DNA from 3 places in the Entomomonas sp. E7T21 genome. Region 1 is predicted to be linked to each of the others. Evidence: riboswitches for the same ligand, from Rfam matches in the RefSeq annotation. Region 1 holds a riboswitch; each other region holds the start of a gene.
What was found. Region 1 has a riboswitch for cobalamin ahead of ACQVD9_RS05920 (energy-coupling factor ABC transporter permease). Riboswitches for the same ligand answer to the same signal wherever they lie in the genome.

Region 2: linked by a shared signal. The riboswitch ahead of ACQVD9_RS09815 (TonB-dependent receptor) and the one ahead of ACQVD9_RS05920 (energy-coupling factor ABC transporter permease) in region 1 are both predicted to bind cobalamin.
Region 3: linked by a shared signal. The riboswitch ahead of ACQVD9_RS09625 (TonB-dependent receptor domain-containing protein) and the one ahead of ACQVD9_RS05920 (energy-coupling factor ABC transporter permease) in region 1 are both predicted to bind cobalamin.

What each region holds. Positions count from the first base shown of each region.
Region 1 is NZ_CP191672.1:1,237,106-1,246,402, forward strand. It holds gene ACQVD9_RS05915 (Na+/H+ antiporter NhaC family protein) at 1-1,212, opposite strand, end outside; cobalamin riboswitch at 1,498-1,669, shown strand; gene ACQVD9_RS05920 (energy-coupling factor ABC transporter permease) at 1,777-2,508, shown strand; gene ACQVD9_RS05925 (energy-coupling factor ABC transporter substrate-binding protein) at 2,505-2,795, shown strand; gene cbiQ (cobalt ECF transporter T component CbiQ) at 2,782-3,459, shown strand; gene ACQVD9_RS05935 (ATP-binding cassette domain-containing protein) at 3,477-4,280, shown strand; gene ACQVD9_RS05940 (GNAT family N-acetyltransferase) at 4,274-4,828, shown strand; gene ACQVD9_RS05945 (aminotransferase class I/II-fold pyridoxal phosphate-dependent enzyme) at 4,831-5,850, shown strand; gene cobU (bifunctional adenosylcobinamide kinase/adenosylcobinamide-phosphate guanylyltransferase) at 5,850-6,362, shown strand; gene cobT (nicotinate-nucleotide--dimethylbenzimidazole phosphoribosyltransferase) at 6,365-7,408, shown strand; gene cobS (adenosylcobinamide-GDP ribazoletransferase) at 7,402-8,160, shown strand; gene cobC (alpha-ribazole phosphatase) at 8,157-8,708, shown strand; gene ACQVD9_RS05970 (cobyric acid synthase) at 8,713-9,297, shown strand, end outside.
Region 2 is NZ_CP191672.1:2,031,548-2,043,033, forward strand. It holds gene purH (bifunctional phosphoribosylaminoimidazolecarboxamide formyltransferase/IMP cyclohydrolase) at 1-512, shown strand, start outside; gene purD (phosphoribosylamine--glycine ligase) at 531-1,817, shown strand; gene ACQVD9_RS09785 (DUF3239 domain-containing protein) at 1,865-2,821, opposite strand; gene fdxA (ferredoxin FdxA) at 2,904-3,227, opposite strand; gene alkB (DNA oxidative demethylase AlkB) at 3,368-4,018, opposite strand; gene ACQVD9_RS09800 (ABC transporter ATP-binding protein) at 4,064-4,801, opposite strand; gene ACQVD9_RS09805 (FecCD family ABC transporter permease) at 4,798-5,778, opposite strand; gene ACQVD9_RS09810 (ABC transporter substrate-binding protein) at 5,778-6,713, opposite strand; gene ACQVD9_RS09815 (TonB-dependent receptor) at 6,688-8,829, opposite strand; cobalamin riboswitch at 8,993-9,179, opposite strand; gene mutS (DNA mismatch repair protein MutS) at 9,370-11,486, opposite strand, start outside.
Region 3 is NZ_CP191672.1:1,978,939-1,990,424, forward strand. It holds gene ACQVD9_RS09590 (hypothetical protein) at 1-10, shown strand, start outside; gene ACQVD9_RS09595 (DUF3079 domain-containing protein) at 57-257, opposite strand; gene rlmB (23S rRNA (guanosine(2251)-2'-O)-methyltransferase RlmB) at 367-1,116, opposite strand; gene rnr (ribonuclease R) at 1,113-3,674, opposite strand; gene ACQVD9_RS09610 (intermembrane phospholipid transport YdbH family protein) at 4,006-6,549, shown strand; gene ACQVD9_RS09615 (YnbE family lipoprotein) at 6,597-6,788, shown strand; gene ACQVD9_RS09620 (YdbL family probable chaperone protein) at 6,799-7,143, shown strand; gene ACQVD9_RS09625 (TonB-dependent receptor domain-containing protein) at 7,192-9,129, opposite strand; cobalamin riboswitch at 9,240-9,441, opposite strand; gene speA (arginine decarboxylase) at 9,475-11,394, opposite strand; gene ACQVD9_RS09635 (translation initiation factor Sui1) at 11,422-11,486, opposite strand, start outside.

The sequences.
Region 1 (9,297 bases):
AGGCGCGCCAACGGTTATAAGGGGGGCTGCGCAGGCTACTGACCATGGGATAAGGGGAGAGACTACTACCGCTGTATCTTCTAGATTGATGGCTAGTTCTTTATTATCTGTTGTTAAGTCCCTGCAAAGCAAGTAGGTTAGGATAATAGTGAGGGTTTGGTTACAGCTAATAATGGCTGTACAAAATGATGTAAGCAGGGTACTGCCAAAAACATTTAGGTATTTAGAAGAGGCAGCAATAGAGCTCTTTAAGCCTTTTAAAATATCTGTTCCACTAAAGATACCCGAGTAAGTGGCAGAAATACACACAATGGCTATTACTTTTAACATGGTGAGTATACCACCACCATTAAAGATTACAGCCAGTTCAGCATTATCTATTTGGTAGCCCCATACCATAATCTGTATTAGCTCGCTTACGGGGATATTTTGCATAAATACACAAAGCAAACAGCTAACGATGACACAACTAGACATTAACCATAACACTCTTATTTTGAATAGGGCTAGAAAAATAATAAGTATCGCTGGTAATAACACTATCCAATGCAGATTAAAATAATCTGGGATTAAATCGAGCACTGCTAAGGTTTGCGGTGTTGCTGTAGTTGTTAAGCCAAGTAATAGATAAATGGCGCAAGTCACGATAAAAGGCACAAGACTGGTTTTTATCATTAGCTTTATATTTTGGTAAATATTGGTTTGGGTGAGAGTACTTATCAGCAGTGCACTGGTTGATACTGGGGAACAACGATCACCCACATAAACGCCTGATAAAATAGCACCGCCTACCAGTACTTCATTAATCCCCATAATATTACCAAGGCTCATACAAATAATGCCGATGGTTGCGGATGTTCCCACAGCAGTACCTGTAATAATAGAGATTAGGCAGTTAAGTAAAAATACAATTAAAATAAATAATGAAGGAATAATCAGGTGGGATGAGGTGTAGGTAATAAAGGGAATAGTGCCAGAGGCTCGCCATGTAGCGGTTATTATTCCCACCAATATAAGTACCAGTAAAATAACTTTTATTTGGTAAACGCCTTGTAGTGACATTCGCATAACTTCTTTAAAGCTATGCTTTTTTAGTAATCCATAGCAGAAGAAAAGAATATAGCCCACTAGTAAAGCATATAAAACAGATAAGTTAGCTAATAGACAAAATAGTAAGGCAAGGCCAAATAGGCTAATAACGATTAGTTCCATGATTGCGTATAGGATTTTGTAGTGGTTGCTATCAATTTAAATTTGGCTGCTTGAGTGGATAGTTACATTCTATATTGTGTACACAAGTATGCCATGCTCTATTAAAGAGTTCTAGTATTCGTAGTAGGTTATGTGAATTATCTGGATGACTTCTATTCAGGCAAATAGTTGGGGTTACTTTGAAATGATTATTAACTATCTTTAAAGTTAATTTAACTAACCTATTACCTGCGTCAATCTTTTCTCAAATTCACATTTACCAGCCACTAAAAAGGGCATAGACTTTTCACTAAGTTGTAGTCAGATATAGCATTTTTGCTAAGGAAGCAGGTGAAATTCCTGCGCAGCCCCCGCTGCTGTAAGGTGGACGAATCTGTTGTAACCACTGAGGAAACTCGGGAAGGAACAGAGGAGGATGAAGCCAAGCCAGAAGACCTGTCTGATTACAGAAGAATACCCCCTTCGGTGGGAAGGGTTATATCTATGAAATATTTATTTTCTCTATATAACCTTACCTGCATGAAGCGAGGAATATTTGTTACCTAACAAATTAAGGTTATAACGATGAATATAAGATTCAAGCGTTTATCAGTAATTGGCGGGGCGGCCTTACTGGTATTATTTCCGCAGCAAGCTTTTGCAATGCATATTATGGAAGGGTTTCTACCACCTGTTTGGGCTGGTACTTGGTGGGCAATCTATATTCCTTTTTTAATTTTGGGCATTTATCAATTAAAGAAAATATCTACAGGCAGTACTGATAAAAAAGTATTACTAGCACTTTGTGCCGCTTTTGTGTTTGTGCTTTCTTCTTTAAAAATGCCATCAGTTACGGGTAGTTGTTCTCATCCTACGGGTGTTGGTTTAGGGGTGGTGATGTTTGGCCCTTGGGTGATGGCTGTTTTAGCAGGTATTGTTTTATTATTCCAAGCCTTGTTTTTAGCCCATGGAGGGTTAACCACTTTAGGCGCTAATGGTATGTCAATGGCAGTATTTGGCCCTGTGGTTGGTTACTACATTTGGCGAATTTCATGCAAATTTAAAATCCGTAAAGATGTCGGGGTGTTTTTATGCGCCTTTACTGCGGATATCGTTACTTACTTTGTCACTTCTATTCAGTTAGCAGGCGCTTTCCCAGATCCACAATTAGGTTTTGTGGCCGCAGCCACTAAATTTATGAGTATTTTCTGCTTAACACAAATCCCTATTGCCATTGCTGAGGGGTTATTAACAGTTATTATTTATAATGTTATTACTGAGCGTAAAATTGCACCAGCAGGGGGCTTTACACAATGAAAAAGAATCTGTTGTTATTAACCATTGTGGTAATTATGTGTTTAGTTCCCTTTTTCCTCCCTTCCAATAAAGGGGCAGAGTTCAGTGGTGCAGATGGTCAAGCTGAGGAGGCTATTACCCAAAGCCATCCTGATTATGAACCATGGTTTGAGTCTTTCTTTGAGCCTGCTAGTGGTGAGGTAGAGAGTTTGTTATTTACCTTACAAGGCTCCATTGGTACAGGGATAATTTGCTATATTTTAGGCTTTTATCGCGGTAGAAGGCCAAAGACTGATGTTAGAAATTGATCATTATGCTTATCAAAGTCGCTGGCGCGAAATAAATCCGCTAACTAAGGCATTAGCCTATATTGTTTTATTGCTAGTGGCTTTGTGTTCAATAGGATTAGTTCAATTAATTATTTTAGTTGTGCTAGCACCTATCACTTGTTATGTGACGCGTATTAGTTTTAGCAAATACTGTCGATGGATGATGGTTCCTTTTGCTTTTCTGATGGTGAGTGTAGTAGGTATTTTGTTATCGTTTGACTGGAGTAATAGTCGGATGTTAGCTAGTTTCCATATTGGTTCCCTGTATATTGGCGTTAGTGCTGAATCGTTATGGGTTGCCCAAAATGCCTTTTTTCGTAGTTTATCTTGTTTAGCCGTCACTTATTTATTTGTGCTAACCACACCCTTTGATCAGTTAATTCAAATTGGTAAAAAAATTCATATGCCTAAAGCATTATTGGAAATTATTTTACTGACTTATCGATTTATTTTTATCTTTTTAGATGAAGTGTCTGCTATTAAACGCGCACAAACATTACGTTTTGGTTATATCTCACCTAGAACCAGTTATCGTTCTTTGGGTATGTTGATAACCATGTTACTTAGCCGAGTTTTAACTCGTTATAGTCAAATGACTATAGCCTTAGAAACTAAGCTATTTAAGGGTGATTTTCACCTTTAAGGTTGGAATAGAAGTATATGTTATCAACAAACAACGTTAGTTTTAAATATGAGCAAGGTGACTGGGCATTAGAGGATATTAGCTTAAGTTTATCATCGGGTAAGGTAACAGGGCTAATTGGTGCCAATGGTTCAGGTAAGTCTACCTTATTTATGATTTTGCTAGGTATTTTAAAACCTAATGCTGGTGAAGTGTGCTGGAATGGCAAACCCATCAGTTATAAAAAGCAAGATTTATATCAATTACGACAAAACGTATCCATTGTTTTTCAAGACCCAGATCAGCAAATTTTTTATACCGATATACGCAGTGATATTGCTTTTAGTTTACGTAATTTAGGGGTAACTGAAGATGAAATCACTAGGCGAGTTAATAACGCTTTGGCGTTAGTAGATGCGCAACATTTTGCAGATCAACCTATTCAGTATTTAAGTTTTGGACAGAAAAAACGGGTGGCTATTGCAGGCGCATTAGTACTAGATGCCCCTTGTATTTTGTTGGATGAACCTACCGCAGGCTTAGACCCGATGGGGCGACAACATATTATTGAAATTCTGCAAAGGGTAGTAGCAGAAGGGAAACAAGTAGTTATTTCTAGCCATGATATTGATTTGATTTATCAAGTCTGTGATGAGGTTTATGTGCTGAATCAAGGACGTTTATTAACACAGGGCGCAACTCAGCAAGTATTTCTAGAAAGTGATTTAATCAAGCAAGCAGGCTTGGTACAACCTTGGTTAGTTAGGTTACATTTAGAGAAAGGTTTACCGTTGTATCGCAATGAGCAGGAATTTTTTAATAGTCAGGATAAATTATGCTAACCATTATTAATCAGCATATTGTGTTAAAGCCATTATCTTTAGAGGATAGTAGTAATATCTTTCAGGTTATTAATAATGAGCGTAGTTATTTACGGCAGTGGTTACCTTTTGTAGACGCTTCACAAGAAGAACAAACCATTAAAGAATATATTGAAGGTGTTTTAGGTTTAGAAAATACGCCACAGTTTACTATTTATGAACAAGACCAATTAATCGGTTTAGTTGGTTTTAAAGATAACGATACTCTAAATCACAAAATAGAAATTGGTTATTGGTTATCTGAAAAGGCGCAAGGGCGGGGCATAATGACTGCTGCCGTAGCTGCTTTACTTGATATGGCATTTACCACATTAGCGCTAAATAGAGTACAAATAAAGGTAGCAGTAGCTAATAGCAAAAGTCGTAGCATTCCAGAAAGATTAGGTTTCTCCTTAGAGGGTATTGAACGAGATGGAGAATTATTGGTTGATGGTGTTTTCACGGATTTAGCTATTTATAGCTTATTAAGACGAGAGTATCAGCCTAGTATAAACAGTAGAGATAACTAAAAATGATTAATGGGCATGGTGATGATGGTTATCAATATCCAAAAATTATAGCTAATTTTAGTTCTAATGTTTATCACCAAACAGATTTATCAGGGTTAGAACAATACTTAACACAGCATATTGATGTTATTCATGGTTATCCTGAACCTGATGCGGTTTCTGTGAGAGAGTTATTAGCAGCGCAAACTAATATTGCAGCAGCTTGTATCTCCGTTACCAATGGTGCAACAGAAGCGATTTATCTGATTGCGCAAGCATTTCGCGGTAGTAAAACAACCATTGTATCGCCTGTATTTAGTGAGTATGCGGATGCTTGTGAGATACATCAACATCAACTACAACATGTTTTTGATCTGCATGATATTGCACCGCAAACAGAATTATGTTGGTTATGTAGTCCTAACAATCCAACGGGTGAAGTTTATTCGGAGCAGCAATTACTTACTTTATTTAAGCAGTATCCAACCACTTATTTTGTAGTTGATCAATCCTATGCAGCGTTTGCTATAGATGCATTATTGGCAATTGATAAAGTGATTCAATACCCTAATGTGATAGTGTTGCATTCAATGACTAAACAGTTTGCTATTCCGGGTTTACGCTTAGGTTATTTGGTGGCTAATAGTGATTTGCTCGCGCGCATTAATTATTTTCGGATGCCTTGGTCGGTTAATAGTTTAGCAATTGTGGCAGGCAACTATTTATTGCAACATGCTAATGAGTTACAGGTTGATTTATTAGTCCTACTGCAACAAACCAAACAATTACAGCAAGCCCTAGCAGCCTTTAAACAATTACAGGTTTTACCTACTCAAACCCATTACTTTTTAGTGAAATTATTAAATGGTAAAAGTGCTGCAGAGTTAAAAAACTATTTAGCTAATAAACATCATTTATTAATTCGTGATGCGGCTAATTTTGTTGGTTTAGATAAACATTATTTTAGGGTGGCTAGTCAGAGTGTAGCGCAAAATAATTTGCTAGTAGCTGCCATTAGTGAATGGCTAACAGAGCAAGAGTGATGAAAAAAATAACCTTAGTAACAGGTGGACAGCGATCAGGCAAAAGTAGTTTTGCTGAAAAGTTAGCGTTATCGTTAAGCGCGAATCCTATTTATATAGCTACTTCTCGTATTTGGGACGAGGAGTATCGGCAACGTATTGAAAGACATCAATTAGCACGTGGTGATCAATGGACAAATATTGAGGAAGAAAAAAAATTATCACAGCATGATGTGACTAATAAAGTGGTGTTGGTAGATTGCGTTACTTTATGGGCCACTAATTATTTTTTTGATTTAGACAGTGCTATTGAACAGGCGTTAATAGAGCTAAAGCAAGAGTTTGCTTTATTTACACAACAAAATGCACAGTTTATTTTTGTGACCAATGAAATTGGTTTAGGTGGCACACCAGAAAATACCTTACAAAGAAAGTTTACCGATTTATTAGGCTGGTTAAATCAATATATTGCGCAGCAGGCTGATGAAGTTTATTTCACAGTGGCAGGCATACCGATGAAAATTAAGGGGTAGTGATGAGAAGTTTTGTGATTAATAAACCAGATGAAGCGATTTGCTCCTTATTACAAGATAAGATTGATAACCTAGCTAAGCCGAAGGGTTCGTTAGGCATATTAGAAAAAATAGCTGCACAAGTAGGCACTATTCAACAAAGTTTATCACCGAAATTAACTAACCCTCACCATATTTTATTTGCTGCGGATCATGGCATAGCTGAATCAGGGGTTAGCCCTTCGCCAAAAGCCATTACATGGCAACAAGCCCTTAATTTTGTTGAGGGTGGTGGTGGTATCAATATTTTTGTACGACAACATGGATTTAAGTTATTAGTAGTTGATGCAGGTGTTGACTACGATTTTGAGGCAGATACAGGGGTAATTGATCGTAAAATTAGTAAAGGTACCGCTAATTTTCTTTATCAAGCAGCCATGACCGAACAGCAAATGGAGCAGGCTATTAACACTGGAGTGGAGTTAGTTGAGCAATGTCATCAAGCAGGTTGTAATATTATTTCTTTTGGTGAATTAGGCATTGCTAATACCTCTCCATCTTCTATCTGGATGAGCTATTTAACAGGTATCGATTTAAAACAATGTGTAGGAGCTGGGTCAGGTTGGGCTTCTGAGGGTACATTGCGTAAATATCAAGTATTGCAACAAGCAGTGGATAACTATCGGGGGGATGGTTCTACCCTAGATATTATGCGTTATTTTGGTGGCTATGAAATGGTGATGACCGTAGGTGCTATGCTAAGAGCTGCCGAGTTAGGGATGGTTATTTTGATAGATGGTTTTATTATGACCAACTGTGTTTTAATGGCTGCTAAGTTTTATCCTCATATTATTGATTATGCGATTTTTGGTCATCAGGGTGAAGAAACAGGTCATAAACTGCTATTAGATTATATGGGTGTGCAATCATTGTTGCAGTTACAGTTTAGATTAGGTGAGGGAACAGGTGCAGTATGTGCCTTTCCATTGGTTGAATCAGCAGTGCGAATGATGAATGAAATGAAATCTTTTGCAAAGGCGGAAGTTACTCCGATTACCAAATGTTAGCATTTATTGCCGTTATTATTTTTTTTACGCGACTACCTTTTTTTAGGAATCGGATGATTCCTGACGAGTACTTTAAAAATATTATCTATTATTGGTCAATGGCGGGTTGGTTAACTGCCTCGGTAATGGCTATGGTACTGTATTTAAGTAGTCTATTATTCCCTATAGCAGTAGCTGTTATGCTAGCGATAGCCAGTAGGTTATTATTAACAGGTGCACTACATGAAGATGGCTTAGCTGATTTTTTTGATGGCTTTGGTGGTGGAATTTCTAAAGAGCGTATCTTGGCTATTATGAAAGATAGCCATATAGGTTGTTATGGTGTATTGGGTTTAATTGTTTATTTTCTTTTATTATTCACTTTATTAAGTGCTTTACCTGTGTATTTGGCTTGTTTAGCTATCTTAGTAGCTGATCCATTTTGTAAAGGATTATCTTCTTTTATTACCGTCCGTTTAAGCTATGCTCGTACCGCTGAAACCAGTAAAGTAAAAGTTGTTTATGATGATATTAAAACTAAGTATTTTTTATATTCAATCAGCTTTGCTTTAGTGCCATTATTAATAATCTTTGGCATTGTTTCACCCGTTTACTACCTATCAATACTTTTACCTATTGCAGTATTTTTTCTATTAACTGCTTTTATGCAAAGTAAAATACAAGGTTATACAGGCGATTGTGCAGGGGCTTTATTTTTAATGACAGAGTTGTCTTTTTACTTGTCATTTGTTGCGTTAGTAGGATTAGTATGAAGCTCTATTTTATTCGTCATACAGCGGTAGATGTGCCGCAAGGTATTTGCTATGGCTGGAGTGATGTGGGTTTAAAGGATAGTTTTAACGATGAAGCTACCGTAGTATTTGAGCAGATTAAACAGATTAAGTTTGATCATGTTTTTACTAGCCCATTAAGTCGCTGTACCAAGTTAGCTAATTATTGTGGTTTTACTAATGCTATTACGGATCATCGTTTAAAAGAACTTAATTTTGGTGATTGGGAAATGCAAAAGTGGGATGATATTCAAGACCCTAATTTACAAAACTTTTATAATGATTGGATAAATACTGCCACCACCAATGGCGAATCATTCCAAGATTTATATAAGCGCTTTATTGAGTTTATTAATACTTTACCAACGACAATCGAAAAAGCAGCCATCTTTACTCATGGTGGTATTATTAACTGTGCCCGTGTTTATGCAGGGGTGACAACCATAGAAAATATGTTTAATAATGCGCCTAGCTATGGTTCTATTACGCCATTAACTATTTTTCCTAACTGCAATTTGAATAAAGGCTAACATTATGCAAAAGCTTTCACCCCTTATGTTTGTTGGTACAGGTAGTGATGTTGGGAAAAGTATTATTACCGCAGGATTTTGTCGTATCTTTAAACAGGATGGTTATACTCCAGCACCTTTTAAAGCACAGAATATGGCTAATAATTCCTATGCTACGGAAGAGGGCTTAGAAATAGGCAGAGCGCAAGCAGTACAGGCGGAAGCGGCAGGGGTGGCTTGTCATACCGATATGAATCCATTATTGCTCAAGCCTTCATCAGATCATACTTGCCAAGTAGTATTAAATGGTAAGCCCATAGGTAATCAAAATGCTTATCAATATTTCCGAACAGAAGGCAGGGAGGAGTTGAGAGCAGAGGTAAATGCGGCTTTTGATCGTTTAGCAAGCAGCTATAATCCTGTAGTAATGGAGGGTGCAGGTAGTATTTCGGAGATCAATTTAAGGGAAGTTGATCTAGTTAATATGCCAATGGCTATTCACGCTAAAGCCAGTGTCATCTTGGTAGCAGATATTGATCGTGGTGGTGTATTTGCCAGCGTTTATGGTTCTATTATGCTACTTACAGAAGAAGAACGAAAATACGTAAAA
Region 2 (11,486 bases), 800 kb from region 1:
ATGTACGTTTACTAGAATGTGGTCAATGGCCTGCCGAACGCCCAAGAGATTTAGACCTTAAACGTGTTAATGGTGGACTTTTAGTACAAACACGCGATATTGCAATGATTACTACTGACGATCTAAAAATAGTCACTAAACGCACTCCTACTGAAAAAGAAATTCACGATCTTATTTTTGCATGGAAAGTGGCTAAGTTTGTTAAATCTAATGCCATTGTTTATGCTAAAAACCGCCAAACAATAGGTGTTGGTGCTGGCCAGATGAGCCGTGTAAACTCTGCTCGGATTGCTGCTATCAAAGCCGAACATGCTGGCCTAGAAGTTAAAGGCGCAGTAATGGCTAGTGATGCTTTCTTCCCATTCCGTGATGGTATTGATAATGCTGCAAAAGTAGGTATTGCTGCCGTTATTCAACCTGGTGGATCAATGCGCGATCAAGAAGTCATTGATGCTGCTGATGAAGCAGGTATCGCTATGGTATTTACAGGAATGCGCCATTTCCGTCACTAATCTAATAGGAGCTAGACAATGAATGTATTAATCATCGGTAGTGGTGGTCGTGAACATGCTTTAGCGTGGAAAGTAGCGCAAGACTCACAAGTAGAAAAAGTATTTGTAGCACCTGGTAATGCAGGTACAGCTATTGAGGACAAATGTGAAAACGTAACCATTGATGTATTAGCATTAGAAAAACTCGCTGACTTTGCCGAAGAAAATGTCGATTTAACTATTGTTGGCCCTGAAGCTCCTTTAGTTAAAGGTGTAGTAAACCTATTTAGACAACGTGGTTTAAAATGTTTTGGCCCTACTGCTGAAGCAGCACAATTAGAAGGTTCGAAAGCCTTTACTAAAGATTTCTTAGCTCGCCATAATATTCCTACTGCCAGTTATCAAAACTTCACCGAAGTTGAACCTGCTCTTGCTTATTTAAAAGAAAAAGGTGCGCCTATTGTAATTAAAGCGGATGGTTTAGCTGCTGGTAAAGGTGTTATCGTTGCTATGACCTTAGAGGAAGCAGAAGCTGCTGTTAGAGACATGCTTTCTGGTAATGCGTTTGGTGATGCTGGGGCACGGGTTGTTATTGAAGAGTTTTTAGAAGGTGAAGAAGCCAGCTTTATTGTAATGGTTGATGGCGAACATGTGTTACCAATGGCAACCAGTCAAGACCATAAACGCGTAGGTGATGGTGATACTGGCCCCAATACAGGTGGTATGGGTGCTTACTCTCCTGCCCCTGTAGTCACTGCTGAAGTTCATCAACGAGTAATGGATGAAGTTATTTATCCTACTGTTCGTGGCATGGCCAAAGAAGGTAATATATACACTGGTTTCCTTTATGCAGGATTAATGATTGATAAAGCAGGTACGCCAAAAGTTATCGAGTTTAACTGCCGTTTTGGTGACCCTGAAACGCAACCTATTATGTTGCGTTTGCAATCTAGCTTAGTAGATTTAGTAGAAGCTGCTTTAGCAAAACAACTAAATACAACAACAGCAAATTGGGATAATCGTTGTAGCTTAGGTGTAGTGCTAGCTGCTGCTGGTTACCCTGCTGACTATCCAAAAGGTGATGAGATTACTGGTCTAGATTTAGCTGTCGCTAATAATGGTAAAGTATTCCATGCAGGCACAGCCTTAAAAGATAGTAAAGTAGTCACTAGTGGCGGTCGCGTACTTTGTGCTACTGCTCTAGGTAATACAGTATTAGAAGCGCAACAAAATGCTTATCAATTAGCTGAAAAAATTAATTGGAATGGCTGCTTCTATCGTAAAGATATTGGTTATCGTGCAATTGCTAGGGAACAAAACAAATAGATTATAAAAAAGGTAGCTAATTAGCTACCTTTTTTATTGCTCAATACTTAACTAATCTTTTGCAAATCTTGATCTACAATTAATAAATCTTTATTGTCAGAGTGGCTCTTAAAAATCTCGACTACACTCTCTAAACGTTGCCAATCTTCAGCACTAATAACTTGCTTTGCCTTAAATGGAATCACTTCATTACGATATCCTAAGCATACTGGATTTGGCATAAAATCTTGATAATAGTCAGTTGGCCCTTGACTACAAACACAAACACCTGCCAACCTACTCCCTTCTTTAAATTTTCCTACAGCCTTTTTAAAAGTAACCACTTTCACTCCCCAACGTGGAAGCTGATTTTTTGTTTTCATTAAGGGAGCCATAAAAAGAGCTTGGTAACTATCTTTTTCCACTTTAATAATACCTGGAATAATAGTACCTAAGTTAAAAGCAATGGTGCTAAAAAAACGATTAACAACATTAGTTACTTGTGTCCCTATAGTACTCAAAAACACCCCTATAATACCTATAATAAGAGGTGTCCATAGCCAATTAATCGTAAATAACCATGCGGCTAAGCCAATGAGCAATAATCCTGCTATTTTTAATACCCAACCTAATAATTTGGGCCTATTTGTACCTTTTTGTTTAATTGCAAATTGTTTTAAACGATTCATATCAAGCAAATTACTAGCAAGATTTAATCTACCATTTGTAACAGGCGCATCTGGATTAACATCTATAGGTTTACCAATTTTATGAATACCATAAAAATCTTCATTAAGAATACTTTCAACACGTTCCGCTTGTTCTTGTTGGTTATTTAAAATATATAACATTAATTGGTATTCTAATGCTTTCGCTACAATAACTTGCTCTTCTACATCGATTACATTGCTATATTTATCTATAAATATTTGTAGTTGTTCAATAACTGCAGCATATTGTTGCTGATCTTTAGTATCTTTAACTTGATAAAAATGTTTCTCAAGCCAAGCAAAACCATCACGCATTGTATACCCCTACATTAACTTCTATAAAATAAAAAAACACCATTGTTTTAAATGACAATGGTGTTTTTTACATAAATACCTCTTAACGCTCTAAATACTGTAGTTTATCTTTTACACCATCCCACTCTTCAGCATCAGGCAATTGATCTTTCTTCTCTGTAATATTTGGCCATGTAGCCGATAGCTCAGTATTTATCTCAACAAACTGTTGCATATTCTCAGGTAATTCATCTTCTGAAAAAATAGCTTTAGCAGGACACTCTGGCTCACATAAAGCACAATCTATACATTCATCTGGATTAATAACTAAAAAATTAGGCCCTTCATAAAAACAATCAACAGGGCAAACTTCTACACAATCTGTGTATTTACATTTAATGCAATTATCAGTAACAATAAAGGACATTCAATTTCTCCTAACGCTCACGGCAGCGGACGCAATTTTAACAGTTTTTATAACAACTTTGGCAGATTGTGCCCATATTTTTAGTTATATTATTATAATCAATTTTTCGATTATAACATTTTTAATAAGTAGTTAGGCTATTAGCTGAGCTGCCTAAATGTAATATTAATACGTTGCTCACCCAGTAATGGATGATTATTGCTCTTAATAGGTAACACACCATGAAATCGCAATCTATCCACTCCACCCCACACTAAAACATCTCCATGGGATAATACGAGTTTTTCTGTTTGATCCGTTCGTTTTAACCCACCCCACTGAAAAGTAGCTGGAATACCTAAAGAAAAAGAAACAATAGGTGCATTTAAATTTTTCTCATCTTTATCTTGATGAAGTGATAATTTACTTCCTATAAGATAGCGGTTGATTAGACAACCATCTGGTTGAAAATTAGGATAACCTGCTAAACCTGCTGCTTGTACAGCTAACTCTCTAAATAAACTAGGCATATTAGGCCAATGGCGCTGAGTGATCGGATCTTGTTGACTATAATGATAACCTTTTAAATCAGTTACCCAACCAACATTCCCACAATTAGTCATACCCACTGACATTTTATGACCATTGGGTGTTAACATTTTTCTAAAGGGAGCTTGTTTGGTTATTGTCTCTATTTCAGTAATGATTTCAGCAGTATACTCATTAATAAAATGACGAATTAGTAGTGTCCCTTCACCTAATCTTATTTGATTAAGTTCCTCATCATTTTCAAATAAATCATCTGTTATCATCTACGCTAACATACACTTTTATTTTCTTGTTTGTCTACAAGAAAACTATAACTCAGGGTATAAAACATACCTCTCACCATGCTGAACTCGCTTAAACGTAACCCCAAAAGTTTGATCTAATAATGGATTATTAATAAGCTGATCAGTACTACCATAAAAAACTACTTCTCCCTTATTTAGTAGAATGACTTTTTTAAAGTAGCGAAAAACTAAATCTAACTCATGCAAGCAAATAATGGCTAGTTGCTGTTTACCATACTCTACGAGCTGTTCAACTAATTGTAGACGATGTTTAATATCTAAGGCAGCACCAGGCTCATCAGCTACTAATAAAGGAGGATTACCCATTAAAGCCATTGCAGCTAATACCCTAGCTCGTTCCCCCCCTGACAAAATATCCCAATGACTATCCAATAAAGTTTCTAACTCAAACTGCTGACAAGTATTGGTAATTACTTGTTGTGAAACCACATTGCGGCTTGCCGCAAGGCTAATCAATTCCAAAACTGTCTGATTCCAACAGGGATTAAAGCTCTGCGGAATATAACCTAACAATTGTGCTCGCTGCTTATTAGTGTATTTAGTAAAAACTTTATTATTAAGTAATAGCCTAGCATTTACATTAATTTCTTGAATACCTGTCAAACACTTTATTAAAGTCGTTTTTCCTGAACCATTAGGACCAATTAAAGCGATAGCACCCTGCTCAGCTAATTGTAGTGACTCTATATTGAGGATGGTTTTATTACCATAGCTAATGGCTAAATTGGCGATATCAATCATCGTTTATTCCGCCTAGCTAATAGCACAATAAATAAAGGTGTGCCTGCAATAGCTGTAATTACCCCTAAAGGAATTTCTCCTGGTGATAGTAAACTACGCGCTAAGGCATCTGCTAAAGTTACTAAAATAGCGCCAATAATAGTTGCTTGTGGTAATAATCGTTTATGTTGGCTACCACTTAACCAACGCGCTATATGAGGTGCCGCTAAGCCAACAAAACCAATAATGCCACCTAAGGCTACAGCACAAGCAGTAATAGCAGAACCCACTAATAATGCTAAGAGAATAAAACGATTAACGGATAATCCCATTGTGGTAGCCATATTTTCACCCAACCCTAATAAATCTAGGCCATGGGCTAGGCGTAATGCAATAACTAAACCCATTATAAAAAGACCAGTGGCAATAATAAGCCCTGTCCAACTGGGAGTCTGAATACCCCCCATAAGCCAACTTAAAACTACTTGCAAACTAATAGTTTCATTAGAAAGCGACATCATTAAAAACGAACGTATCGCACTTAACATGGCACTAATGGCAACACCTGTTAATAATAAGGTAGTAACATCTAACGAACCCGTTAACCTTGCAATACTTAACACTAATAAAATAGTGGCAAAAGCGCCAACAAAAGAAAATAAGGGTAGGCTAATAGCCATGGGGATTGCTAATGGAACTAATAAAGCAATAGTAGCACCCACTGCGGCACCACCCGATGCACCTAATAACCAAGGTTCGGTTAGCGGATTACGAAATACTCCCTGAAAAATAGCGCCACTCAATCCCAACAAACCACCTACTAAGGCAGAGGTCAATACTCTAGGCAAACGCCACTGTGCTAGTAAACGAGCAGAAAGAGAATTATCACCCATTAATGCTTGCATAATTTCTATAGGATTAGCCCATGTATGACCTGCACAAATAGCTAGTGTTATAGTGAGTAACAAACAAATAAGCAATTTACCGTATAACTTCATTATTGCTTATCCCATTGTTGAAAAATTGTAGACAGTGATTCCACACCATCGATAACTCGTGGCCCAGAAATTAATAACTCCGCGCGTGAAACAGCTCTTACAAAACCTGTTTTAACTGCTTTCAACTCACCCCACCCCACTACACCTTTACTTAATTCTGCTAACTCTGTATCACTGCCAGCAAATAAAATAATATCAGGATCAGTTGCTAAAATAACTTCTGGCGATACTTGATTTAACTGGGGTAATACAGAACTATTTTCATCCAACACTAAACAACCACCTGCCTTAAGTACAATATCTGCAGTATAAGCATTTACTGAAGAAGCATAACGCCTTGCTACTAGCAATAAGCCATTACCTACTCTGCCTGTAATTAATATCACCTTAGGACAATGGGATAATTTTGACACAGCTTTTAATCTTTGCTGTATTGAAGCAACAAGCTGTTCACCTGTTTTGGGTACACCTGTAATTTTGGCAATTAATAAGATATTTTGCAGAATAGTATCAATCGAACCACCATTAACTACTAGACTAGTTACACCTAGTTTATCTAGTGCAGGAATAAGCTGATGGGTAGCTTGCCGAGCGGGAGTCATAATTACTAGATCAGGACTTTGTGCCACTATACTATCTAATGAAAACCCCAATCGCCCACCAATTTTTGGCACATCTTTAATACTATCAGGATAATAAGTATAACCATCAATTCCTATAATTAGTTTACTTAATCCTAAAGCTGCCACTATTTCTGTATTAGAAGAAAATACTGTAACAATACGTTGTGGAGCTTGTTGCATAACCACAGTTCGCCCCATAGCATCAACTACTTGTACTGGAAAATCTGCGGCATAGTTGGAATAACTACTTAACCACAGCACCCCAACTAGCAACAACTTAGACCATTTAAAAACGGTAGGTACTGCCCACATATACTGCTCTACCCATCATTGAAGTACCTAACCCACCATTAGAAGCAGCAGGATCTAGAATATAAGGCTTTTTATCAATAGCGATAAAAATAGGATGTTGGTTTTTATCAAATAGATTATTTACTTCAGCGAATACAGTTAAATTCTTATAAACCTCTACCTCACCTTTTATATTCCACACCATAAAAGGTGACTTACGGTGAATATAATTGCGATACGGTTCAGCACCAGCGATTAAACGCTCTTCAGTATCATACCACATAGGACCACGTAAAATTCCTGTTACTTGAATAAACCAAGGATAAGCTACTTCCCTTTGTCCAAATCTATTGGCTATCGATGCTTGATACTGATACATACGTTGTACTTTATCAGTATTGCGATCTTTCGCTCCTTTATCTTCCATATGGAAATTCCAAGCACCGTTTGCCTCGACATTCCATTGCCAATTATTCTGCCAACTTAGTAACTCATGCATCATAAAGCGGCTGTTTACTTCTATCCCTCTTACGACCACATCATCAGGATTATTGACATAATCTGATATATTACTGGTGTTACTACGTGGCTTGGTAATAATACGATCCTTAATTTTATTCTCAAAGTAAACCACATCTACCAACCAGCTATCACCTGAAAAAACAGCTCCTAATTCATACTGTTTGTTGGTTTCTGGCTTAAGTCCTGGTGTACCATAAATTTGTGAACCAGCTAAAGTGGTATAATCTGCACCCAACTCTGATGCTGTAGGTGCTCTAAATCCAGTCCCCATACTGGCTTTTAAATTTAGCCAATCGGTGGCTTGAAAGTTTAATCCTGTACTCCAAGTAGTTTTATAATAATGGGTAGAACCAGTTTGCTGATTTTGCAGATAAGGTGTTCTATCATAATAGGTTTTACCATCTGTATAACGAGCACCTGCTTTAAAAACTAACCGATCATCAAGAAATCGTTGAGCATCTTCAAAGTATAAAGCATACATTTTTTCTCTTTGATTATTGTCATAAGGCGATACTTGAGTCATTGGCGCACCATTTAAGCCAACTCTATAACGTGTAGAACGCAATTTATTCTTTTCTAGATCGGCACCTAATAACAAGGTATTGCTACTGGTTAAATCAACCTCTGGTTGAAACTTAAGTCCTACTGCACTTAATTTACGTTTATTATGGTCAAGGCTAGTACCTGCTGTACTTGGGGACGCCCATTTAAAATCATCAACATCTTCAAACCAATAATTATGTAGTTTCCAGCGGAGTCGATCACTATCAGTGCCATGTTTCCAAATAAGATCCGCTGATTTATTATAACGATCTTCTTTTGCATGATAGTTAGCGGCTGAACCACGAAAACCTACATCATAAACACCATCTTTACGTACGGATAAATCCACTAAATTAGTTTCATCAAGCTGCCAGCTAAAAGCACCTGTAAAACCATGTCGTTTCCAACTGGTATTATGCTGCTTACCACCACCTTGACCAGCATCATAATCATTTTGGGTAGCGCTATTGAAACCAAAATAGCCAGTAAACTGTCCATCTTCGCTTTGCCAACCATATTCGCCATGCCCATACGCTAGCCCAAAGGAGCCTCCTTTTAAAGTAACCTTGCCGCCTTTGGTGTTATGACCATTTTTCATAATGATATTGATAACCCCACCAATGGCTTGGCTACCATAGATAACTGAGGCGGGGCCACGAACAATTTCAATTCGATACACATCACTGGGTGATAACTTAGATAAGTTGGCTGTGCCTGCCCTACGACCATTGATTAGCACTAAAACTTGGCTTTTAAAATCTTTGCCCTGTCCATCAGTAGATGCACCACGAATATTGATTGATGTTTGCCCTGGCGTCCATTCACTAAAAAAGCCTACTGCATTCTCAGCCAATAAACTGGTCAAATCAGACGCACTAGAGCGTGCTATCTGTGCTTGATCGATAACTTGTACGGTTGAGGTAGCACTTTTTAAATCCTCGTAACGTGCCGAAGCAGTAACAATAACTGGATCTAAAATTAATAAATCATCCTCCCGTTTGGTCTCCTCTGCCATTAATGGTGTAGAACATATTCCCATTACCCCAATAATAACTACTCTTTTAAGTATCATATTCTTTACCTTTAGCTATAACAATAATGCAAAAGGTAGGTATTTTTATAAAATAAAAAGCCTGACTGTAAACAGGCAGGCTCTTAAGGCAATCAATAGCATTATAATCACCTATACAGCAAGTGATTATAATAAAAATTATTGCTTTCCTTCCCACCGAAGAAAAAATCAAGGTATTTAAACAGGTCTTCTGGCTTAGCCTCATCCTCACCTGACTCTTCCCAGATTAATATCCAGTGAGCTTACTCAGGTTCGTCAGCATTACAGCAGCGGGGGCTGCGGAGGAATTACACCTCACTTCCGAAGTTATTTATACTTAACCTATAAACACTTCATTATTTAAATACAGACTTTGAATAATAATACACATTATTATTTTCAATAGTGTTGTATAAAATCAATTTAAGTATTTTTAATAGGTTAGTATTATCAATAATATAGTTCAATTATTTATATAGTAATGATAAATTTATGATGGTAGATTTCTAAAGAACAAAGCAATGGAACGGCTGTATTCACCATTGCTTATCCTAATTAAAACTACTTAATTTTCTTTTGCCATCCGTATAATAATTCTAAGGCTTTGAAAGGTGTTAACTCATTTAGATTAATCATTGCCAACTCTTCTATGACTGGGTGAGTTGGCGTACTAAATAAGTCCGCCTGAATAGGTGTTGCAACAGTAGCTTCGATATTATTTACTAATGTTTGACTAGCAACAGTCGTATCTATAGCAGTAGCTTCCAACTTAGCTAAATGGTCTTTTGCCCTATTAATTACAGCTTGTGGTACACCTGCTAATTTGGCTACTGCCAAGCCATAACTTTGACTAGCTGGCCCTGCTATTACATGATGCAAAAACACAATAGTATCGTTATATTCTGCGGCTTTAAGATGAACATTTGCTACATTTGCTAGAGTTTCCGGTAAGGTAGTTAACTCAAAATAATGCGTTGCAAATAAGGTGAAAGCTTTTAGTTTAGCTAAATATTCAGCTGCCGCCCATGCTAATGAAAGCCCATCAAAAGTACTGGTGCCACGCCCTACCTCATCCATTAATACTAAACTTTGCTCAGTGGCATTGTGTAAAATATTAGCTGTTTCTGTCATCTCCACCATAAAGGTAGAACGACCGCCCGCCAAATCATCACTTGAGCCAATACGAGTAAAAATCCTATCTACTAAGGAAAGTTTACAAGTTTGTGCAGGCACATAACTACCAATATGAGCTAATAATACAATTAACGCTGTTTGTCGCATATAGGTAGATTTACCACCCATATTAGGCCCTGTAATAACCAGCATTCGGGTTTGATCATTTAATGTAAGATCATTAGCTACAAAGGGAGTATCAAGCACTTGCTCTACAACTAAGTGGCGACCCTGTTCAATAGCGATACCTGTTTCTTCTACAAATTCAGGGCAATTTAAATTTAGGTTTAATGCCCGCTCTGCTAAATTACAGAGTACATCTAATTTTGCTACCGCCTCTGCTGTTTTCTGTAATGGCTGTAATTGTAGAATAAGCTTTTCTATTAACTCATCATAAAGTGCTTTTTCTCTGGCTAAAGCACGGCTCTTAGCAGATAGTGCTTTATCCTCAAACTCTTTTAACTCAGGAGTAATATAACGCTCGGCACCTTTTAAAGTTTGCCGACGAATATAGTCAACGGGAATTTCAGCATTACCAGCTTGAACTTTAGAAATTTCAATATAATATCCATGAACACGGTTATACCCTACTTTTAAGGTGGCTATACCTGTTCTTTCTTTTTCCCGAACTTCTAAATCCATTAAGTATTGACCTGCATTTTCACTGATATTGCGCAGATCATCTAGCTCTTGATCATATCCTTCTGCTAATACGCCTCCCTCACGAATTACCACGGGTGGATTTTCAATAATAGCTTTTTGTAAGGTAGCTGATAACTCAGGGTACTCTGTAATATATTGAGTGAGCTTTTGTAATTTGCTATTTTCTAAACAGGTTACTTTTGCTTGTACCGCAGGCAAAATGATCAGTGAATCACGTAGTTTAGCTAAATCCCTTGGTCTCGCATTACGTAGACCTATTCTAGCTAATATCCGCTCCATATCCCCTATTTCTTTTAATAGTGGCTGGATAGGTTCAAAACAATAGTTATCTAATAAGCAAGCAATAGCCGCTTGTCTTGATTGAATAACGTTAATTTGGCGTAACGGCTTATTTAACCATCGAGCCAGTAAACGACTTCCCATGGTTGTTTGGCAACGATCTAGTACTGCTAACAGGGTATTATCTAAACCACCATTGAGATTAGTATCTATTTCTAAATTGCGTCTACTTGCACTATCTAAAATTACGCTGTCTTCTATACGCTCATGGTGAAGCCCCTGAATATGGGGTAACGCTGTACGTTGCGTTTCTTTCGCATAGATAAGTAAACAACCTGCCGCACCAATAGCTAACTTTAAATGTTGACAACCAAACCCTGCTAGATCTTGTGTGCCAAATTGCTCACAGAGTCCTTTAAAAGCAGTATCTCTATCAAAATCCCAAATCGGCCGACGATGTGCTCCCTTACGTTTTTCAATCGGTAAGCCCATAGGCCAATCGTCTGGATACAACAGTTCAGCAGGATTTAATCTTTCTAACTCTCCTAATAAACTGTCCCATC
Region 3 (11,486 bases), 740 kb from region 1:
TGATCTTTAATTTAATTTTAACAAAAGGATTTGTTCTTTACTTAATCTTTCCAAAACTAATAATCTTTTTGATTAATTAAACGGTCGGACTGTAGCTCCCATTCAAGCCAATCTTCTCCAAATAGCTCTACTGGGTGTTGTGTACGATCTGCACCATTACCACAACCCAATTCTTTAACAGAACAATACTTATCACACCCCCAACAAATCCTTTCTGGATGTTTAGGATGGGTAGGAAAGTTTTTTTTCTTGGTCATAGTATTAATCCACAAAAATTCAAAGGATTGATACTATTTTACCACACATAGGTATTTATAAAATACCTATAAGTGTTAATAAATATTCTAAGTAATTGTAGTTATAATATTAAATAAGTTTCCGCTGCCGAACGGCCTCAAATAAACAAATACCTGTTGCTACAGAAACATTTAAACTACTTACACTACCCAGCATAGGCAGTTTTACAAGATAATCACAATGATCTCTGGTTAAGCGACGCATCCCCTTTCCTTCTGCCCCCATTACTAAGACAGTAGGAATAGTTAAATCTTGCTGATAAATTTCTTGTTCAGCTTCACCTGCTGTACCAACAATCCATAAACCACGTTGCTGTAGTTTTTCTAAAGTACGTGCAAGATTAGTGACAGTGACTAAAGGAATAACCTCCGCAGCACCACAAGCTACTTTTCGTACAGTAGCATTTAATGTAGCTGATTTATCTTTGGGGATAATAACAGCCTGAACGCCTGCGGCATCTGCTGTTCGTAAACAAGCGCCTAGATTATGTGGATCAGTTATATTATCTAATACTAATAATAAAGGTGGTTCTGCTAGTTTTTCTAATAACTCTTCTAGCATAGCCTCATTCCATACTTGACTAGGCGAAACCTCTGCAACTACACCTTGATGTACAGCATCCTCAGCGGTTAGCTCATTTAGCTCATCTCGGCTAGATATTTGTATTTTAGCATGATTTTTTTTAGCTAACTCAATAATATGCTGTATTTTGGGGTCTTGTCGACCCTCCAATATAAAAAGTTGCTTAACACGTTTAGGATGATGATTAAGTAATGCTTCTACTGCATGAATACCATAAATTTTTTCCCATTGACTCATAGCTTTTTCACCCTAGCTTTTCTTTTAGTGGATGATTTTGATTTTTTAGTAACTGCTTTTGGCTTTTGCTGGAGAATAGCAACTTCAGAAGCCAGAACTTGTTGAGCTTTTTTAACTTTTACAGAACGTTTTTTACGCTTTGTTTTTAATGTTGATTTTGTTAATAAACTATCTGCTTTTTCTAATAACTCGTTATCTACTGTTTTACTTTCATTATTAGTTTTAGCAACTTTTAATTTAGTTTTAGGACGTTTATTAGAGGTATTAGCTCTTGTTTTTGAGTTAGGTAATTGTTTTTTACGTTTGTTAGGTATTGTCAAATTTAACGCATTTTCAGCTAAATCAAAATCTATTTTTCGATCATCCATATCAACACGTGTAACAATAACCTCTATAGTATCACCTAATCTAAAAGTCCGGCCACTACGTTCACCTTTTAGGTGGTGATGAATAACATCAAAATGATAATAATCACCAGGTAATGCGGTAACGTGAACCATACCTTCCACAAAAATATCAGATAATTCAACAAATAAGCCAAAACTTGTTACCCCAGTAATAATACCTGTAAAAGTTTCACCTACTCGCTCTTGCATATATTCACATTTGAGCCAGTTTACTACATCTCTGGTAGCTTCATCAGCACGGCGCTCACATGATGAACAGTGTTCGCCTAATTTCTCTAATTGCGCCTCTTCATAAGGATAAATAGTTTGTTTAACTAAACTAGTAGCCCCTACTCTTCGTACATGCTCTGATTGCTTTTTAGAACGAATAATACTTCGAATGGCACGATGTACTAATAAATCAGGATAACGACGAATAGGCGATGTAAAATGTGTATAGGCTTCATAATTCAAACCAAAGTGACCATGATTCTCTGGGGTATAATGTGCCTGTCCCATTGAGCGTAACATAACCGTTTGGATTAAACTAAAATCTGATCTATCTTTAATTTTTTCTAATAAATTAGCATAGTCTTCAGGCGTTGGATCACCTGATCCCATAGAGAGTGATAGCCCCAAACCACCTAAAAATGCTTGTAACTTTTGCTGTTTTTCTTCTGTAGGACCATCGTGTACACGGTATAAGCCAGGAATATCATGGTTCATTAAAAATAATGCTGATGCCACATTTGCACAAAGCATACATTCTTCAATTAAACGATGTGCTTCATTACGAACAGTAGGTACAATTTCTTTAATTTTACGATCAGCACCAAATACAATACGTGTTTCTTGGGTTTCAAACTCAATAGCGTGACGTTTATGACGAGCTGCTAACAACACTTTATATAAAGCATAAAGCTCTTTTAAAGGTTGCATTAAATGTGGCATTTCTTTACGAATAAATTTAGCTTCTGCACTATTAGGTTTTTCTAATAATTGACTCACTTTATTGTAAGTTAAACGTGCATGAGAATGAATGACTCCCTCATAGAAGAAATAATCCGTCATTTCTCCTTTTTTATTAATATTCATCTCACAAACCATTGCTAACCTATCCGCCAATGGATTAAGTGAGCAAAGTCCATTCGATAATACTTCAGGCAGCATAGGAATAACTTGTTCAGGAAAATAAACAGAAGTTCCCCTCTTCTCTGCCTCTTCATCTAAGGCAGAACCAATTTTCACATAATGAGAAACATCAGCAATAGCCACATAAAGTGTCCAACCTTGCTTAGTGGTTTCTGCATAAACTGCATCATCAAAGTCTCGAGCATCCTCGCCATCAATAGTAACAAAAGATAGTTTTCTTAAATCAACCCGCTTCTTTTTATCCTTTTCTGCTACTTCTTCTTTGATTTGTGCAGCTTCTTTTAGTAAAGCTTTTGGCCACTCATGGGGTAAATCATAGCTGCGTAATGCAACTTCTATTTCCATACCTGGTGCCATATAGTCACCAAGCACATTGGTTATTGTACCTTGAGCTTGGCGAAATACAGTAGGCCATTGTTCAATGGTTACTTCAACAAATTGACCATGTTTAGCAGCTCCTTGTTTAGAAGGAGGAATAAGAATCTCCTGTGGCATCTTAGGATTATCCGCCACTACATGCCCTAAACCACTTTCATTATAATAACGTCCCACCAATGTTTCATGAGCACGTTCTGCTACTTCAACAATAGCCCCTTCACGACGACCTTTACGGTCATAGCCAGAGACACGAGCTAACGCCCTATCACCATCAAATACTAAACGCATTTGACCAGGACCTAAAAATAAATCATCACTACCATCATCGGGTACTAAAAAACCAAAACCATCTCTATGACCGATAACACGGCCACGTATTAAATCTAGCTTATCAACAGGTGCATAAGCTCCGCGACGAGTATAGATAACTTGCCCATCACGTTCCATTGCACGTAAACGACGCCTTAAAGCCTCTATATCATCTTCGTTAGTTAATGCAAACTCTGTTATTAATTGATCTCTAGTCGCTGGAGCCCCACGCTCTTCTAAATGTTTAAGAATTAATTCACGACTAGGAATAGGATTTTCGTATTTTGAGGCTTCTCTTTTTGCCTCAGGATCAAGATCACGCCAATTGGCCATGTGTTTTAAATTTTCCTCATTAATTAAATAAATACAACTTCATTATTATCGTTTAAAAATCTCTTTCTATTACTTTGAAGAAGGTGTATCTGTCTATTTTTACGTACTTTATTGTAGATTGCTAGCTTTTTATTAAAAATAGTACATTCGTTCATATTCTAAATATTTTATATTTGCTAGTAACTATTATTTTATAAGTTGTTAATATACTTTAATAGCCATAATCAATTATTAATATTAACAATATGTTACTTTTTAAAAATAGTTCTTCTTTCAATCATTTTTGTTATTGTTAAAATAAACTAATAGGATAAAACAGGCTTAAACTATTATGACTCGCTTAACCAAAATACTAAGAGTGTTGCTTATAGTCCTTCTACTATTCGCTTTGCTAGGGGTATATGGTTGGAGTCGTTGGCAAAATTTAAAACATGATCTTGGCTTAGAAGTTAATTGGCAAGATTTAGGTGTTAGCTTTAAAGGTTTAACCATTAAACAACTAACAGCTACTCAACAAACAACTGATGGTAATTTAACAACTATCAACAGTCAAAATATTGTACTTTCATGGTCTACACTGACCATGAAACAATTATCTGTACAATGGCAACAAGGAGACTTTATCGCCCAAAATACCATTCAAGAAGACCAGCAACCACTAGATATCCCCTCTTTATTAAATAACTTAAGCTGGGCACCTAATACTATTAAGATTGATGAATTAATAGTCACTTTACCCTGTGCTATGGGACAATGTAAGACAACAGGAACTGTAACCCTTTTACAAAACCAACAAACAAATCTACCCTTCTCTTTACAAGCTAATCTATTTAATAATAATGACAATTTGTCAATCAATGCTAATCTTTATAACAAAGATCAACAATATGATTTACAGCTAACCACAGATTTTAATACACAACCACTATTAGCATTAACTACACAAATTGATAGCCAACAGCTTAGGGATTGGCGTGGGCAACTTAAACTATTTAAAATAGATGATACCCGAGCTTTATTTAGTTGGTTACATGAGTGGTTACCTGCTCAACAAACGATTACTGAAATACCACAAGCAATGCAAATCAATGCTGATTGGCAACTACATTTTCCCAATGGCATGACTGACTTTAAACCTGATCAAGGTTACTTTAATTTAGATGCATCTTTACCTAACCCATGGCCAATTATTAAGTTAGGTTACTTACAAGGGATTATGAAAACCAAAGTTACCCTTAATAATTACCGTCCACGAATAGAAAAATTAGACACTGATCTCAAATTAACAAATTTGGATCAAAGTTTACTCGAACAATTGCCTAAAGACTTACAACCTAACAGTGTTAGTTTAAAACTACAACCATTAGCCATTACTGACCAACATACTGAAGCTGATAGAGCCTTAACGGTTCATTTAAATATAGAAGGTACATTAAATAGCTTATTTACTACCAATATATTTATTAATACTAAACAAGCTGAAATACAATTTGAAGAGGCATTATTACAAGCAAATACTAAAAAACTAACAGTGCTAGGATATAATTTAGAAAATGGTCGTTTATCATTACCCTTTACAGCTACAGTAAATCCTAAACAAACAACCATAACTTTTGATAACACAACATTAATTACATTACAGCAACTAACTGACAAAGAAATTAATGCTAAAAACTTACAATTAGCTGCTAACAACTTAAAAACAACGATCAATTATGAAGATAAAAATAATATCAAACTAACTGCTACCAGCCCTATTACTATTTCTACCTCATCATTAACTCATACATTATTAAAACCTATTAGTTGGCGACTAACAGGTCAACTAGCTACTGATTTAACACAAACAAGTTTTACAGGAAAAATTACTAATGGGGCTGATTTATCAGCTGATATCAGCGTTAAAACTGATTACAGTAAACAGCTAGCTATTACCGCAAAAACCCCTGATCTATTTTTTAGAACCTCTAATATGTTTGCCAAAACGTTTAAAGATTGGCCTGAGCTATTAGAAATTGCTACAGGTAAAATAAGCTTCAATGGTTCCGTTACTATTCCCATTGATAAGGGTTTATTAAAAACGAATGCAACTGCAAAGTTTAGTGGCCTTTCTGGTATTTATGATCGTAGTGAGTTTAGAGACCTATCAGGCTCAGCAACCATTAACTTACAAAATAATCGACTAACAGTAAGCTCTTCAGATCTTACTTTAACAGAGGCTAACCCAGGCTTTGTTATGGGGCCTGCACAGTTCAAAGGAGATTATACAGCCCCTCTTAACAACCTAGATCAAGGAACAATTAATTGGACAAAAATGGAGTTAGGTATGTTTACAGGAGAAGTATGGTTAAAACCAGGCCAGTTAAACTTAGCTAAATTACCACAGCAATTAGATTTGCAAATAAAAGACTTACAACTAACAGATATATTAAAAGCTTATCCTACAGAAGGACTTGATGGTGAAGGAATATTAGATGGAACATTACCCATTATTATTAGTAAAAATGGTATTGATGTAAAAGATGGTAAACTAGGTGCTCGTAAAGCGGGCTTTATCAAATTTGACTCTCCCTCTATTAAAGCTATGGGACAAAATAACCCTAGTATGCATTTAGTAACTGAAGCACTAGAAAACTTTCAATATACTGTATTAAGTAGCCAAGTTTCTTATGACCAAGGTACTGCCACTCTTGGATTACAAATTAATGGTAGAAACCCCAATGTAAAAAATGGGCAACCGATCAATTTAAATATCACCTTGCAAGAAGATATTCCTGCATTAATGACAACATTACAATTGAGTGATCGTGTCAGTGAAACTATCCGTGATCGTGTACAAAAACGTTTACAACAACGTTCTAGTAAAAATCAATAAAGATCGTTATGATGGACAAATTATATTTTAAAAGCAAAGGGGTTATCATGCGAATAGGACTACTCAGCATTTCTATTCTTTTAACTGGTTTTTTGGCAGCTTGTACACCTACCGTTAAAGTAGAAGCACCTAGTGAGCCTATTAATATCAACTTGAATGTTAAAATTCAACATGAAATTTATATTAAAGTAGATAAAGAACTAGATAATATTTTTAACAGCTCAAGTGGTCTATTCTAAGGAGACTAACATGAATTTACGTAAGGCAATCACAGTATCACTATTAGCAGCTACGTTATCACTGCCTGTTGCTGCAATGAATTTAAATGAGGCCATGAGCGCTTTAGGGCAAGCAAAAGCCAGTGGACAAGTAGGTGAAATGGCTAATGGTTATCTTGGCATCGTCAAAAATGAAGGTAATGCAGCAGTAATTACACAACTAATTAATGATGCACGTAAAAAAGAATACCAAAATTTAGCTAAGAAAAATGGTATTACTTTAAATGATGTAGAAGCTATGGCAGGCCAAAAAGCTCAAGAAAAGACACCTGCAGGACAATATATTAATGTTGGCGGAAAATGGCAGAAAAAATAGCAATCATTAACTAACAAAAGCGACCTATTAAGGTCGCTTTTTTATTGATTAAAATAAATCAGGTGTCCAAGTAACCCCAAGCATTGCGGTAATACCCTCTTCCCTATATCCATAAGTAGTTGCAGGAGCAGCCCAATTATTAGGATCAGCCTTATAATCATAAGTATTACGATAATAGGATTTATCCAATAAGTTATCTATCTTAGCATCAAACTTAATGGCTGGAGTTGCTTGCCAACTACCACGAATACCTAATAAACCATAACCTGGAATATCAGCAGTATTCGTTGTATTACCATAACTAGAGCTAGCAGCTAACCAGCTAGCACCAAATGAAAAATCTCCAAACTTTCGATCAACATCTAAATTTAAAGTTCTTCTTGCTCGATTAGGTAAGGTATGACCTGATTTAGCATCCCTAGGATCAATCATACTAACAGCCAATACACCTATCCATCCTTGCCACTCTTGTTGTAACGATGCTTCAAAACCATTAATACGTGCTTTATCAATATTCTGCATGTTATAACTACTATCTGAAACAATAGCATCACGTATCACTGTACGATAAACAGAGGCTTCTAAATGCGTTTTTTCAGCTAGTTGATTACGCCATTGAATTTCATAGCTTTTAGACTTTTCAGGATCTAATTTTGGATTTGCTCCCCAGCCAGGTGGTGCATAAAGATCATTAAATGTTGGTACACGAAAACCTTCGGCATAAGAGAAAATTAACTGATTATCAGGATTAATATTAAAACCTAAACTGGCATTCCAAGTATTTTTACTACCAAATTGTTGGTTTTTATCGTGTCGTAAACCCAACTCAGTAAAGACAAAATCACCTTGATAACTATGCTGAATAAAACCAGCTCTATTCCAACGGCTTGTTCTCTCGTAATCGGTGCTACTATGCAATTTATCGTTTAAATAATCTACACCTAATAGAACTGTATTTTTTTCATTCAAATTAAGTGTGTTCAACCAAGTTACTGAGTCACGGTAAGTATTATAAACAGTACTGGTTGGACTATACTTATCTTTAGATTTTATTTTGTCTTCAGCATGGCCTGCTTCTAAACGTGTTGTCCAAAAATCATTAATATGATAATTAAAATAACCAGATGTACTACTTAAACTAAAATCATCATAAGGCTTAGTATCTGGATAACTCATATAAGTTGCAGGATCATAACGACCATAAGGATTATCATATTCAGTTTTACCACGCTGATCTAATGCATTAAAACCAACATCAATGTCATCAGTTAACTGATGACTAAAGGTAAAACTAAATGATTTATTGCGATAGGCATCATGATCATGGTCTGATGGAAAAGAACGACGAGTACGGTCTATGCCTTGAGTTTCATATAAAGAAGTATTTAAACTAAAACGTGTTTTATCATTACCGCCTGCAACACCTAAACTTTTCTCCCAAGTCCCATTACTACCACCTGCAATACGCAACCGTGGTTTTATACCATTGCCATCTCCCCTACGAGTAAAAACTTGTATAACACCACCAATAGCATCTGCACCATATATTGCAGAACGAGAGCCACGTAATACCTCAATACGTTCAATTTGATCGATAGCTAAATGTTGTAATGCAGCCCCACCTGCTGAAGCTGAACCAATACGTTGTCCATCGATAAGTACCAAACTTTGTGCTGTTTTAGTTCCCCTAATAAAAATGCCTGTATTACTTCCCATTCCTCCGGATTGAGTAATCTGTACACCAGGCACTTTATTTAAAAGCTCTGTAACATTAGAAGGTTGTAAACGATCAATATCTTTTCGAGTAAATACAGTAACAGCTGCATTTGTTTCCTCACGGGGTTGAATATCCCTATTAGCTGTCACAACGATGGTATCTAATTTTAAAGCATCATCAAGAGGTTCTTTATTAGTTGTTTCTTGGGCAAATGTCGTACTAGTAGTGGATAAGAATAAAATAGATACTGATAGAAAAGATAATTTCATGTTAACCCTCAAAAGTATAATTCGGCTTTTGAGGAGGGTAAAACAGGCAGCATAAACCCTAGCTGCTGGTGGAACCCTCCGCTACACCAGTAGTAAATTGCGCTATACCTATAAATAAGTAATTTAGGGCGGTCTCCGGGCTTATGATCTGCTTACTCCACCTTCCCATAAAAATTACAGTGGTTATATTAGAGAGCAGTGCTAATTTAGCTATCAATTACCGTTGCGGGGGCAGCACAGGATTTTAATGAATCACCTGTTTCCCACTTCCTAACGCAAAATCAGATGCTTACATTAAAATAGAATGTTACAAGTTACAAGTAATATTATTGTATTATTTACTTTTTAGTCAGCTAAATAAGAAGAGCGCGTTAATCCTAAACGAAAGGCATCAAGATATTGATTACGTTCATAAGATGTTAAATGTGCACTACCTACTTTATCTCGATAAAGATTAATCAGTTTTTCAGGTGACATATGCACATAACGCAACATATCTTCAATAGTATCATGGGTTTCTATACCTGAGTATTCAACACTACCATCTGCACGTTGATAAATATTTACAGAGTCAGTATCACCAAATAAATTATGCATATCCCCCAAAATTTCTTGATAAGCACCTACTAAAAAAATACCAATAAGATAGTCTTCACCATCAACTATTTCGTGTACTGGCATTGTGCTTTCAATACTTTGCTCATCGATATAGCGTTGCAATTTACCATCAGAATCACAGGTTAAATCTTGTAATACTGCGCGGCGTAAAGGTTCTTCTGTGAGGCGTTGTAAAGGGATAGTTGGTAATACCTGATCAATCGCCCATGTGTCAGGTAAACTTTGGAAAACAGAAAAATTACATATATATTTATCAGCCAACTTATCGTTCAACTCATCCATAACAGGACGATGCGATTTTTGACGGGCTTTTAACTGGTCAGATAAACGACGACAAATAGCATAATAACATTGCTCTGCCACAGCCTTTTGCTCCATATCCAATTTACCCACTGAATATTGAGCAGACGCTTCCTCAATTAAATGTACTGCACGCCAATAAATCTCCGTTACCATCTCAGGGTCAGTGGGTGACAATAACTCTACTAATTGCTGGATAATTTCAGGCTGTTCAAGCAAATTATCAATAACAGGAGATTGATCATTATGTTTTTCTACATCTGTAACATTAACTACTAACACCGCATGATGTGCTGTAATAGCACGACCACTTTCGGACATAATATTAGGGTGTGGCAACTCTTGCAGATCACAAAACTCCTTAATCATCCCTACTACACTTGCTGCATAATCTTCCATATCATAATTAATAGAGCTATCATTGCGAGAGTGTGTTCCATCATAATCCACCCCTAAACCGCCACCAATATCCACATAGTCAACAGGTAAACCTAAACTACGTAACTCTCCGTAATAGCGAATAGCTTCTCTAAAGCCACGACGATAATCTGCAAGATTAGAAATTTGCGATCCCATATGGAAATGCATTAAGCGAATACCCTGCGCTAACCCAGCATCAGTGAATCTTTTTACTACGCTAAAAATTTGTGCAGCAGATAAACCAAACTTAGATTTATCTCCACCTGTATCAGCCCATTTACTAGAGGCTAAAGAAGATAACCGAACACGTAAGCCAATCTGTGGTTCTACTGCTAAGGCTTTAGATTCCTCAATAACAAAAGGGACTTCAGATTCTTTCTCAATAACAATAAAAACATTATGCCCTAACTTTTTACCCATTAAAGCTAAACGTATAAACTCACGATCTTTATAACCATTACAAACAATAGTACTGCCTTTCGGTGCTAAAGCTAACACAGCCATTAACTCTGGTTTAGAACCTGCTTCAAGGCCAATAGAAACTTGCTCTGTAGCAATAATATTGGCTACCACTGCTTCTTGTTGATTAACTTTAATAGGATAAACGGCTGTATATTTTCCAGCATAATCTAAACGGGCAATTTGTTCATCAAAGGCACCTGTTAAACGACGTACACGATCTTGTAAAATATCAGGAAAACGCAATAATAAAGGAAGCTGTAAGCCAGACTCATTTAATTGATTGATAAGTGAACGTAAATCAATATTGCTGGTATTATTTCCTTGCGGATGAACTAATAACTTTCCCTGCTCATCAATAGAAAAATACCCAGCGCTCCAATGCCTAACGCCATAAACACTGCGCGTATCAGCTACAGTCCACTCACTACCATCATCTTTACGGGTACGCTTAATAACTGTTGACATTACTTGCCCTTATTATTTAATAGGGTTTTAGCCCCCTGATTTCTTAACGTTAAAACCACGCTTAACAAGTTCTTGCATTAACAACTCAACAT